4 regions of the Shewanella sp. SW1 genome follow, and region 3 is predicted to be linked to each of the others. Evidence: predicted binding sites of a transcription regulator. Region 3 holds the regulator's gene; each other region holds the start of a gene.
The links. The regulator LexA, encoded in region 3, represses DNA repair genes until DNA is damaged. The targets are predictions, from matches to a motif close to TACTGTATNNNNATACAGTA.
Positions count from the first base shown of each region.

Region 1 (3,185 bases), on a different contig from region 3:
TATTGAGTGCGCGCAGCGTGGCGCTACATAAGACTACGCCTGCGGCCTTTTGCCACAGCATGGATTCCAGCATAAAACCGACTTCAATCGGCGAGGCGCTAAACAGATAATCCACTTGTTTACCTGTGATGAGTTCGACCCAGCGCGCCATAGGTGCGCCTTTGTGCTTATCTTCCTTGGCCATCATCCTCCACAGTTTCTGCAGGTTTTCGAGCCTTTGCAGCATAAAACCGGTTTCGGCTAACAGTGCTTCGGATTGATGTTTAGGAATGTCGCCATCTTTAATCGCTTCTGCTAGCAGTGACAGCATTTTATTAAACTGTTTGAGGGCAAGATTAGAGGTCACTGCAAGGTTTTCGGCCAGAATGAGTAATGAGTCAGGCAGTTTGCCGTGCTCAAAACGCAGACGGTTTTCAGGATTGGCAAAGTGTTTGGTCTGGGTATCGCAGTAGTGGGCCACTTGATTGAGCTGGCTGATAAGATCGCCTAAATGATCTTGCATCGCCTGCGCGGGGGCAATGATATTGTTGCTCTTTATTTGGTTTTGTAACTTGGCGCAGGTTTTACCAATTTTTTCGAGCCAGTCGCATGCGCCCCTCAGCGTGGCCTGCGCACTGGAGAAATCCCGCGCCACAATCGGTAAGTGATGTGCCTCATCGATAACATAAAACACGTCTTCAGGATCGGGCAAAATCACGCCGCCACCTAGCTCTAAATCGGCGAATAACAAGCTATGGTTGGCGATGAGCACGTCCCAAGTATCGACATCTTCGCGGGCTTTATGGAACGGGCAATTTCTGTGGCTGGCGACTTGGCGATGACAGCTGTGTTTGTCGCAGGCGATTTGTTGCCACAGGTGATCGGGCAGCGGCACGGCTAAGGTGTCGATTTCGCCGTTCCAGCGACCTTCGTTATAGTCTTTTAACAGGCCATGCATCATAGCCACTTGGCTATTGTCAGGTTTAGTTTGCCACATGGCCATTTGTGTACTGTTGTCGTCACCGATGAGCATCGCCAGTTTCGATAGACACACATAACGTTGTCGACCTTTAACTAAGCCAAAGCGGAAATTTAAGCCAGATTGCTCAAGAAAAAAGGGTAAATCTTTATGCAGTAATTGCTCCTGCAAAGCGACAGTTGCGGTAGCGATGCAGACCTTTTTCTTGCTCGCTAATGCCAGTGGAATGGTACCGAGGATGTAAGACAATGATTTACCGATCCCAGTCCCTGCTTCGACCACAATGATGCGCCTATCTTTATCATAGTCGCCGGCGAGGGTCTTAGAGATTTCCGCTACCATATAGTTTTGTTCGCGGCGCGGCCTAAAATTAGGCAAGGCGGTAGCAATATCCTTATAGATGGCGCGGATCTGGGTTTTTACATTGTCAGGTAACATGCGTCACTACTTTATCGAATTAATGCTGTACATAATAACAGTGATTGCATAGCCTAAGAAACTTTTCTGCCATTTGGCGGCATTTTAATTGAGGAACCATCTAAATTGACTAGCTATGCGATTTGGGAACCCATGCGATGAAGTCAGAGGCTACCGCGGCCGTTAGTGTACAAGGTCGAGTCTTAACACGCCATGCGATTCATCGTCATGGGAGTTTAGTGTTGCAGTATTATCTGGCTACCGCCCAAGGCCCTGTGCTGGTGGAAGTGCAAGGCACTGAACACATTTGTTTTTGTCATCAAACTGATGTCACGGCTTTGCAGTTGCAAACGCCGGGTCAAGCATTGCGGTTTGTACCGTTAGCGCTCAAAAGCTTTAAAGGCGGCGCAGTCAGTGGTGTTTATGCTAAATCGAGCAACAGCTTACGTACCTTACAGCGCATCGCTAAAGATGCCGACATCCCCTTATTTGAAGCCGACATTCGCCCTGAACAGCGTTATTTAATCGAGCGGTTTGTGGCACTTGATGTGGCGTTTTTAGGACATTTCTCTGCGCCGACTAGCGACAGTCTTGAGGCTAACTCGCTGCCCGTGTTTATCGCCGAGCGGGCTAAGAGTATTGCCCCTTTAACGGGTGTACATTTGCGCTGTATCTCACTGGATTTTGAATGTAGCTTTGAGGGTTTACTCTATTCGGTTGCACTATATGGTCAAGACAGTGGCCGAGACGGTGAGCAAGATAGCCTCAAGCAGACTTATGAAAAAGTGATTATGGTGGGTGAGGCTGAATCAAACTCTCCCGAATATATTGAATGGGTGGCCGATGAGGCTGCACTCATTCATCGATTAATCGCGTGGTTCCATGAGTTTGATCCTGACTTTATTATCGGTTGGTCAGTGGTGAGTTTCGATCTCGCGCTATTGTCACGCCGTGCATTATTACATCGTATTCCGCTCACCATTGGCCGCGGCGGTGCCAAGCTCGATTGGAAAGTTGATAATAAGTTTCGCCCAGAAACCTTAGTTTTACCGGGCCGTGTGGTACTCGATGGTATCGATTGGCTTAAAGCTGCTTTTTATCACTTTGAGCGGTTCTCGTTGGAATTTGTGTCGCGGCAACTATTAGGTGAAGGCAAGGCCATTCATAACGTCGATAATCGCGTTGAAGAAATTGACCAGCTGTTTAAGACCGATAAACAAGCATTAGCCCATTACAATCTTACCGATAGCCGCCTAGTGTGGGATATTTTTACTCACACTCAATTGTGGGATTTTGCCCTCGCGCGTGCCGAACTGACAGGTTTAGAACTGGGACGGGTAGGGGCTTCGGTGGCGGCGTTTAATCATTTGTATTTACCGCATCTACATCGAGCCGGTTACGTCGCACCCGATGCTCCTGCGAGTGATGGGATCGAAAGCCCCGGTGGCTATGTGATGGATTCTGTACCGGGACTTTATAAGCACATCTTAGTGTTCGATTTTAAAAGTCTGTATCCCTCCATTATTCGTACCTTTTTGATTGACCCTAAGGGATTAATTGAAGGTTTGCGATTGCCCGAGTCTGACTGTGTTGCGGGGTTTCTCGGTGGGCGTTTCAGTCGGCAACAGCCCATTTTACCTAAGCTTATCCAAACATTATCTGAGCAGCGCGAAAAGGCCAAACGTGAGCACAATGCGCCTTTATCCCAAGCGATAAAAATTATCATGAACTCGTTGTATGGGGTTTTAGGTTCTCAAGGTTGTGTTTTCCACGATGCAAAGTTAGCAAGTTCGATCACTATGCGTGGCCA
Region 1 covers NZ_JAKKSG010000009.1:119,319-122,503, reverse strand. Annotated here, with positions in the region: gene dinG (ATP-dependent DNA helicase DinG) at 1-1,396, opposite strand, end outside; gene L5M71_RS10060 (DNA polymerase II) at 1,534-3,185, shown strand, end outside.
Region 1: a site for LexA is predicted at 1,420-1,439, ahead of dinG (ATP-dependent DNA helicase DinG). Genes of this name have one in related genera too.

Region 2 (3,185 bases), on a different contig from region 3:
CTGACATCGCTTTAGCGTACTGGCGCTCGGAGCGCAGTTTTTCACAGGCCCTAAAAGTGTATTCATTGATTGCCTGTTGCATCGCTTCTAAATTATCAATACGGCTGCCAAAGGATCGGGAGCTGATAATTTGTTGCTTAGCGGCGGCGACCTCTTGTATGTCATCACAGGCAATGCCGTTAAGTTCGCGTACCGTGCGCTCAACGGTGACAGAAAAGGTTTCGCGGATAAGCTTTGGATGCGCATCCGCCAATTGCAACGCGGTATTTATGCCCATGATGTTCAAGCGTTTTGTAAGCCTACGGCCTATTCCCCAGACTTCGTCGACAGGGATAAGCGCCATCAGCCGTCGTTGGCGTTCACGGTCGCGCAAGTCAACCACGCCCCGCGTCGCGGGATAACGTTTCGCGGCATGGTTTGCCAGTTTAGCGAGGGTTTTTGTCGGTCCAATGCCGACGCAAACACTGATCCCAATCCACTGTGGTATTCGTTGATAAATATCAAGTGCAAGCTGATGAATATCAATGCATTTATCGAGACGAGAAAGATCTAAAAACGCTTCATCAATACTATACACTTCTACTTTTGGCACCATTTGCTCTAAGGTGGTCATCACTCTGTTTGACATGTCGGCATAGAGTGCATAGTTGGAGGAGAATACCGCAACCTGATGCTGGCGGAGTTGGTTTGCTATTTGATATACAGGCACCGCCATCTTGATGCCAAGTTGTTTGGCTTCTACGGAGCGGGCGACGACGCAGCCATCATTGTTGGATAACACCACAATCGGCTTGCCAACCAAATCCGGCCTAAACATCCGCTCACAGGAGGCATAAAAATTATTGCAATCGACGAGGGCGAATAGTGAGGGCGTCATTTGAGCTTTTTCACCACGTTGGTCACTACCCCAAAGATGTTTAACTCAGACTCATCATTGATGGCGATCGGGGAGAATAAGGCATTACGTGGTAGCAATTGCACCACAGGGCGTAGCTGTAATTGCTTTACGGTAAACTCACCGTTCACCGCTGCGACAACGGTATCACCGTGGGCTGGCTGTAGTGAGCGATCTACCACCAAAATATCACCGGAGAAAATCCCCGCTTCGATCATCGAATCCCCTTGGACTTTGACAAAAAACGTGGCGGCAGGGTGTTTGATGCATAACTCATTGAGATCTAATGTTTGTTCTACATAGTCTTGGGCAGGTGACGGAAATCCTGCGGTAATCAAGGAGCTAAATAACGAGAGCTGATATTGGGTATGTTTGGCGAAGCGGCCTAGAAGCATCATAATAAATCACAATATACTGTACATATAAACAGTATAGTCTAACTATGAAGCTTATCGAAAGAATTTATGTGGGGAGAGTTATGTTATCGACCCAAGCGCTGTCGAGTGCTGAGCAATTGATGATGGCTGCTCTAAAGCACCCTTGGCGGCGTCAATACCGCCAAGGGTGAGTGTTTCGTCAATTTAATTTAGTTAACGCACTTTAGTTAACCCGCTTTAGTTAACGCAATTTAGTTAATCCAACCGAGCCATAGCCACCACAGATAATCCAGTGGAATAAGTGCAACTAGAGTTATTGCCGCTAGAGGTAAGGTGATGCGAAGTAGTTTAGTTAATGGCTCTTGGGATAATTGCATCGCCAAAATCAAAGGAGCCACCTGATAAGGAAAAATCACGGTTGAGAAACCGATCACCTGCGTCATTAATACCGCAGGGGTGGAGAAGCCAGTTGCATTGGCAAAGTCTGCCGCCATGGGGGATAACACAGTCGGCACGCCTGGAACCGTTGCCACTAATCCTGTTAGCGTCGCGATTAACGATAACGACATAAAATTCAGGAACGATGCCCCTTGCTGCAATGGTAACCATTCACTGAACAGTTGACCTAGCGCAGTGCCGAGCCCGGAATGATTGACCAATGCTCCCAGACCTAAGGCTGCCGCGACAAAAATGACGGTCGACAAATCCACTGAACTATTAAAACTCTTAGGCTCAAGCACTCCCCATTTGGGGAGCAATAACAAGATAGCCGTTGTTAATCCTACCCAAGCGGGATTAATGCCGTGCAGCGAGTCAGTCACCCAAAAGAGCAAAGTAATAGCCAGTAACAGTGCAACTTTCTTTTGCATACCAAGGTTATAAGCTTCTTTTTCAATAACGCGTTCAGGCTGGTTGTTATCAATTTTTGCAGGAAATAGGAAAACGACTAGCGCCACAATCAATATTGATTTGAGTAAGCCAAGGATTGGAAAATGCAATAAGAGATACTCGGTATAACCAAAATGGATATTGAATAGATTCTCACTGGAACCCGCTAATATCATGTTGGGAATATTCGCGGGCAATACGGCAAAACTGGGCATGTTACACGCCAGTGCCAAGGCGGTCGCAATGCCTATCCGTCCATGGCTACCACGAGCAAAACCGACTTGCTCAGCTAACGCCATACCAATTGGCACCATGACCACAGCACGGCCAACGGATGAGGGCATCACAAAGCCAAGCAGCATGGCACTAAAGACTAAACCCGCAATCAAGCGTGGATAACTTGAGGTCAGTATGGGGGCAATCAAACTGGCCATTCTGCGACTTAAGCCAGACTGAGTGATGGCACTGCCGATCACAAACCCTGAAATGATTAACCACACCGCAGTTGAGCCGAATCCGGAGAAAAGTATACTCGGCTCAATGAGTTTAAAAATGGTGGCAAGGGCAAAAAAGATTAACCCCGCCATAAAGGGCGGGAAGAAACCTGTGCTCCAAAACATCAAGGTCACTAACACTACGCCTGCGCTGTAGGAAAACACCGCGGGATGCTGACTTAGCGGAAAAAGCGCAAGTAAAGTAGCGATCAACAGTGCACTGAAAAACGCTAGCTGTTTAACGCCAATAAAACGTTTCATGTTTACCGACCTATTGGGTTGAATACGTAAAAGATGCCTACTAAGATAGCTGACTTAGTTTGGCGTTTTAAGAGGGTAATATGTCAAAATATGTTCCTAAAGCGACATTGTTAACACCCAGTGATGCGGCGTTTATCATAGATGCCAATCGGCCCGTACTGACCCATACTCGCAATATGGCGGCGGAAGCGGGTATCGAGCCTCACTCGCACCCGCGGGGTCAGCTACTTTGGGCCGCCAAAGGTTTGTTACGTGTTCGCAGTGAAAATG
Region 2 covers NZ_JAKKSG010000010.1:145,097-148,281, reverse strand. Annotated here, with positions in the region: gene umuC (translesion error-prone DNA polymerase V subunit UmuC) at 1-877, opposite strand, end outside; gene umuD (translesion error-prone DNA polymerase V autoproteolytic subunit) at 874-1,293, opposite strand; gene L5M71_RS10935 (SLC13 family permease) at 1,524-2,915, opposite strand; gene L5M71_RS10930 (AraC family transcriptional regulator) at 2,996-3,185, shown strand, end outside.
Region 2: a site for LexA is predicted at 1,308-1,327, ahead of umuD (translesion error-prone DNA polymerase V autoproteolytic subunit). Genes of this name have one in related genera too.

Region 3 (3,185 bases):
TGATCGAAATAGCTGTAATGCCATTTCCATTGGGAACCCGTGACTTTTACGGTGAGATCGGCGTTGCTGGGATCTTCCATTGCGATTAAAGTTTTTGTCGCTGGAATCGCCATTAAGATCAAAATGATAAATGGCAGAATCGTCCAAGCGATTTCAACTTTAGTGCTTTCGTGAAAGTGGGACGCGACAGCGCCTTTGGATTTTCTGTGGTTGATCATGGCGTAAATCATGACGCCAAAGACCACTAGGCCTATTGCGCAGCAGATATACAAGATGGTCATGTGCAAGTGATAAACCTTGCCACTGATCTCGGTCACGCCAGGGGTCATGTTGAACCGCATGTCTGCGGCGGTCAACGGTGGTGCGAAAAGCACCACGAGTAAACAATACAACAATTGCTTCACAAGACTTCTCCTCTGCCAATTGCGAATAGCAACTACAAAGAAGAGCAACACAGTAAGTCTCAACTCTATGCAAACTCTTCAGTTCCCAAAAAAGCTTTTTTGACTTCAACGTGCGTTGGCGGCTGTTACTTTTAATCAAGTATTGTTACTGCTGGTAATTAGCCACGCTGGCACATACTGCTGAAATAAATCTGTTCTCTATTTTTAGTGGCGCTTCGAGTTCGATAAATACTCGATTCATTGACCACGGAAGGTGATATATCATCACCGACTTAACCAACCATACTTGCTGTTTAAATATTGATCAAGATCACTTATTTATCTAATTATCTGAAAAATTGCCAAAAAAAAGCCTCACATTCATAGGTGAGGCGGCTTTCAAGGTAAAAAATTAAATGAATATTTAGTGTACAGCGCTAAAAAAAGATTGCTGACCGAAGAGATTGCCTTGCTCAATGCGTACGTCGGCATGTAAGTGACTGTTTACGTCTTCAAGCACTATGCCCATAGCTCGGGCACTTTTAGCCACGATTTGTAGGCGTCGATTATCCCGCGCATCTAATGATTGAGTCCAAGTAATGACTGCACTGGACGTACCACTTGTCAGGGCTTTTTCCATCGCCCACAGGGTTTCGACTTCATCTTTAGCATGAACCAGTAAGACTCTATCCATACGCACACCTGCGCTGGCAAGCATTTGCTTGTAGCCAATACTTGGTGGGTTGATGAGCACTAACCAACGGCCCTGTTGGCTTAACTGAGCGAGTTGTGCACTCAGATGAATTAATTCTTGGCGACCTTGAGTCTTAGTTGGCATACAGGCGATAGGCGCATGGTGCCAGTCATAGTCGGCATCACGGACTTCATCGAGCCACAAGCCCGGATGGCGGGGGGCATTGCCAAGTAGTTTATTCATAGCCAATCTCCATTACGGATCACACCGACGGCGAGTCCTTCAATTGTTAAACTTTGGAAGCCTAAATCCACTTTAATCGGGGAGTAATCTTCATTTTCGGCATGTAGATAGACCACATTACCTTTTTTTTCGAAACGTTTAACAGTGACATCGTCATCGACTCTAGCGACAACCACTTGACCATTTCTAGCTTGTTCTACTTTATGAACTGCCAGCAAATCACCTTCGAGAATGCCGATATTCTTCATGCTGTCACCCTTTACTCGCAGTAAAAAATCGGCGGCGGGATGGAACATGCTTGGGTCGACTTGGTAGTACTGTTCAACATGTTCTTGGGCGAGGATAGGTTCACCTGCGGCCACTTGGCCGATGAGCGGTAAACCTGTTTCAGTCAAATCTTCGATTTCCGCAGGCAGACGAATGCCTCGAGATGTGCCTGGCATGATCTCAATGCAGCCCTTTTTTGCCAACGCCTTAAGATGTTCTTCAGCCGCATTGGCGCTCTTAAAACCTAAACGGGTTGCGATTTCTGCCCGAGTGGGTGGCATGCCAGTATCGGCAATATTTCGTTTAATTAGCTCTAATATTTCAGCTTGGCGTGGCGTCAAAGGTCTCATGGTGTTTCCTGTTTTTCTATACAGTTACTGTTAGTATATACAGTATTATTTGCAGCGCAAGTATTAACCACTTTTTAGCTATGTTGGAGAGAATTAGCGAATATTGCCCATAGTCTGGTATTCTATCGGGCTAGTAAACGCACTTAATTGCATAAGAATAATGCCTAAACACGACTCTCTTTGGTTGAAATCATTACGTTGGATCCAAAAACACTTAGTGCACACTATTGTGGTGCCTCAGGATCCCTTTGCCGATCTGAATCTGGATGCTTCCAGACCCCTTGTTTATGTGATGAAAACAGAATCCCTTAGTGACATAGCTGCTTTGAGCGAAATAACGGCTAAGTTAGGTTTACCAAGCCCTTATGAGCCTCTAGTGGCTAATGGTGTGACTGCGCCTCGGGTTGTCTGTCTTCAAGGACGTAAGCCACTGTTTGGCGAGCGTGCTGGTAATGAGCCTTTCCTCGAATGCTTTATGCGTTTGTTAGCCGTGCATAAGGAACGTCCTGAATTGGATATTCAACTTGTGCCTGTGAGCTTGTATTGGGGTCGAACGCCAGGGAAAGAAGACGACACTATGAAGGCGGCCGTATTTGAGCGGGAAAACCCGACTTGGTTGCGCAAGTGCTTGATGATTCTGTTCTTAGGTCGACATAACTTCGTGCAGTTTTCGAATGCCGTATCCCTGCGTTACATGGCTGACGAACATGGCACCGACATGGGGATTGCCCATAAGTTAGCACGGGTTGCGCGCGTGCATTTCCGTCGTCAACGTAAGGTAATGACAGGGCCTGTGCTGCCAAACCGCCAAGCACTGTTTCATTCGTTGCTCAAATCTGAGTCGCTGCGCAAAGCGATTCAAGAAGAAGCCGCCAGTAAAAAGATTTCTGAGACCCAAGCGCGCGAGACGGCTATTGAGTACCTCGATGAAATCGCAGCAGATTACTCAGATAGTTTAGTGCGTATTGCCGAGCGTTTTTTAACTTGGTTGTGGAACAAGCTTTACAGCGGGATCAACATTAAAGGCGCCGAGCAAGTTCGCCAGCTGCACCATGATGGTCACGAGATCGTTTATGTGCCTTGCCATCGCAGCCACATGGATTACCTGCTGTTATCGTATATTTTGTATTATCAAGGCATGGTTCCGCCGCACATTGCTGCTGGCATCAACCTCAATTTCTGGCCCGCGGGACCTATGTTCCGTCGCGGTGGTGCCTTCTTCATCCGCCGTAGTTTTAATGGTAACAA
Region 3 covers NZ_JAKKSG010000018.1:33,523-36,707, forward strand. Annotated here, with positions in the region: gene coxB (cytochrome c oxidase subunit II) at 1-404, opposite strand, end outside; gene L5M71_RS16245 (cell division inhibitor SulA) at 808-1,320, opposite strand; gene lexA (transcriptional repressor LexA) at 1,317-1,937, opposite strand; gene plsB (glycerol-3-phosphate 1-O-acyltransferase PlsB) at 2,098-3,185, shown strand, end outside.

Region 4 (3,185 bases), on a different contig from region 3:
TACCGACAGTCAAACCTTGGTATTTGACTAAGGTTTTACCCACATCAATCCCAGTGGCGCTCGGAAAGTGAATTTGAATTTCAACCCCCGATTCTTTAATGCTCTTAATGCCCAGCCAAGCACCTAATGCCAACGCGACAATAGGAAGCAGCCAAATGGGCGAAAAGAGTTTTTTCTTTACAACTTTCGGCGATTCAATTTGTGTCATCTTGAGGTTCCAATCGATCCCAGAGTAAACGAGTGTCTAAAACTTTTGCGGCTAACTGAGTTAACAGAATAACCAAGGCAAATGCGGTAGCCGCAGGCGCGGGTTTCGCGTCGAGTAATTGTCCCATGTTCACTAATGCCACTGTGATTGAGATGACAAATAAATCGAGCATTGACCAGCGGCCAATCCATTCGATGATGTGAAAACCCACCATCAATTTCTTTTTTGAAATCGGAATGTCAAAGCTGATCGCACACAGATAAATGGATAAGCCGATGATTTTAATCCATGGTACTAAAATACTGGCGGTAAACACTATGATGGCAATAGGCAGCATATCTGAATGCACTAAATGCAAAATGCCCGAAAAAATCGTGTCGTGCCGCACTTGCCCTTGATTGGTCAGCATAGTGATAGGGTAAATGTTGGCTGGCACCAGCAAGATGGCAGCGGTAATCAACAAAGCCCAACTTTTTTGCAGGCTGGAATAGTCTCTGACGTGCAACTCAGTTTCACAGCGCTGACAGTGCGTGAGTTCACTGCTGTTGAGTTGGCTACACACTTTACAGAGACATAGGCCGATATCTTTACCTTGTTGTTTCATATCAGCTATGACCTTCCAATAACGTCCACATATGTTCTAAGTCGTATTCTCTTTGTAGAAACAAGGTCACGAGAAACAGCATAGTGAAGCAAAATGTGCCCATACCAAAATAAATGTCCGAAAAATCAGATAGCTGAAATGATGAAACTAAGAAGCTGATCACATAAATTTCCAGCATAGTGAGCTGCGATAAGATACCATGAAATTTTAATAACTGCTTCAATGAGTTACGCCAAAAAAGGCTACTCAACCCCCATTTTACAATTAAAATCTGTGTCAATATCGATAACAGTAATAAGCCTGGACCTATCACAGCTGCGGCAAGTACGGCGACACCTACAACCCAATAGCCTTGGTCAAATACTGCAAATGCCCCTTGGAAAACCGTGGTAGTACGAATACTGCCGAAAAAGTGGATCTCGAGTACGGGTAAAAAATTGGCAGGGAAATAAAACACTAGTGCTGAAATACATAGGGCTAACATACCATTTACAGAGCAGTATGGCGTGTCATAAAGTGCAGTGCTGCAACGAGGACAGAGTGCTCTAACGCCGCTTGGCAAGGCTCGTTTGCGGACTGCTAAATCGCAGGAACGGCATAGGGTTACTGAATTTTCTGCTGCGTTTTCATGCATATAAAAATATATATTAGCCTAATAGAAGTAATAACAGCGAGATCGGTGCAAAGTGTCGTGCTAGTTAGCTGTTCAGCCACGTCTAGCGCTTTTATAATCTTGGCAACGAAAGTACGCTAATAATATCAGATTAATCAGAACACTTGCATCACAAGTTCAATCTATGTCACTCTAGTTACTGTATATAAAAACAGTGCGAGGGCAGTCATGGCAGTAATAACACAGTTTGTCGTGGTCAGAGAAGGGGTTGAAAAGATGACATTCACATCTAAGAAGGAGGCTGATGCCTACGATAAGATGCTCGATATCGCCGATAACCTTATCCCCTTCATTCAAAAAGCTGATTTGGGTATAGATGAAAGTGTGGGCGAAAAGCTCGCATTCTATCTTGCTAACAATAAAGATGAGCTGACGAACTTGCTTAAAGGCGCCGTTCAGGTTAATAGTACGCCAACGAATCCGCCTGCAGCGAAAAAAGCGGCTAAAAAGACCGAAGCAGCAGAATAAAATTGTTAGGAAATGTAATGAAATCGAAATTTTATGAGTCACTTAACCGTCAAGCCTTGGCCTTGTTGGAAGGGGAAGACGACCTTGTTGCGGCGATGGCGAATTTTTCAGCCTTACTCAATGATAATTTGACTGAGCTGAACTGGGTGGGATTCTACGTTATGCGTGGCGAACAACTAGTATTAGGCCCGTTTCAAGGTAAAGTGGCTTGTACACGCATTCCGTTAGGAAAAGGTGTGTGTGGTACAGCAGCATTCACTAATCAAACTCAGCGAGTGGCCGATGTCCATCAATTTGATGGTCATATTGCCTGTGATTCTGCCAGTAATTCTGAAATCGTTGTGCCAGTTCGTGCGCAAGGTAACGTGGTTGCCGTGCTCGATATTGACAGTCCTATCTTCGATCGTTTCGATGAAGAAGACCAAAAGGGGCTGGAATTACTGGTTAAAAGTTTTGAAAACTGCCTATTTGATTAATTTGCGTACAATAACGCATAATTCATAGTCGCAATCGGTGGCGTGCGCCTTATAATATGCGCCTGCACGCATTAAGCTGGTTTGATTGGCATGCAATGAATAAGCTTAGTGTTTTGAGCTGTCAAAATTTGTTAAGGTATATTTTTTAACTTTAGTAAACGCGGCTAGGATGCTAATTTGTACGTTGACTCAATATTGAGTTTAACGAAGATAAACGACATGTAAGAAGCTGATATATATCACCTCGAATCGATGTCCCTTTTTGACTGTGGAAGTAATGATGGAATCAACAGAAAAGTTGACCGACACCAATGCAATTTTGGCGTATTTGTATGAAACATTTCCTTTGTGCTTTATTGCTGAAGGTGAAACTAAGCCATTAAAAATCGGATTGTTTCAAGATTTGGCTGAAAGGTTGGCTGATGATTCTAAAGTCAGTAAAACTCAGCTCAGAGTTGCCTTGAGACGTTACACCAGCAGCTGGCGCTATTTAAAGTGCGTTAAAGCGGGCGCACAACGCGTAAACCTGGATGGCGAACCTTGCGGCGAGTTAGAGCAAGAGCACATTGATCATGCTCAAGCCATGTTGAAAGAGAGTCAGGATAAGGCCAAAGCGAAACGTGCAGCACTTGCACCTAAGCCTGCGGCGAAGAAAGCACCTAAAAAGGTGGCCGTTCCTCAGCGTCCTAAAACTGAGCGTCCTGCTAAGCCTGCACCAAAAGCTGCAGCGCCAGTCGTAAATTATGTTCAAGCACA
Region 4 covers NZ_JAKKSG010000020.1:48,177-51,361, reverse strand. Annotated here, with positions in the region: gene L5M71_RS17380 (PqiB family protein) at 1-208, opposite strand, end outside; gene L5M71_RS17375 (paraquat-inducible protein A) at 195-812, opposite strand; gene L5M71_RS17370 (paraquat-inducible protein A) at 814-1,446, opposite strand; gene L5M71_RS17365 (YebG family protein) at 1,654-1,953, shown strand; gene L5M71_RS17360 (GAF domain-containing protein) at 1,971-2,429, shown strand; gene proQ (RNA chaperone ProQ) at 2,710-3,185, shown strand, end outside.
Region 4: a site for LexA is predicted at 1,623-1,642, ahead of L5M71_RS17365 (YebG family protein). Genes of this name have one in related genera too.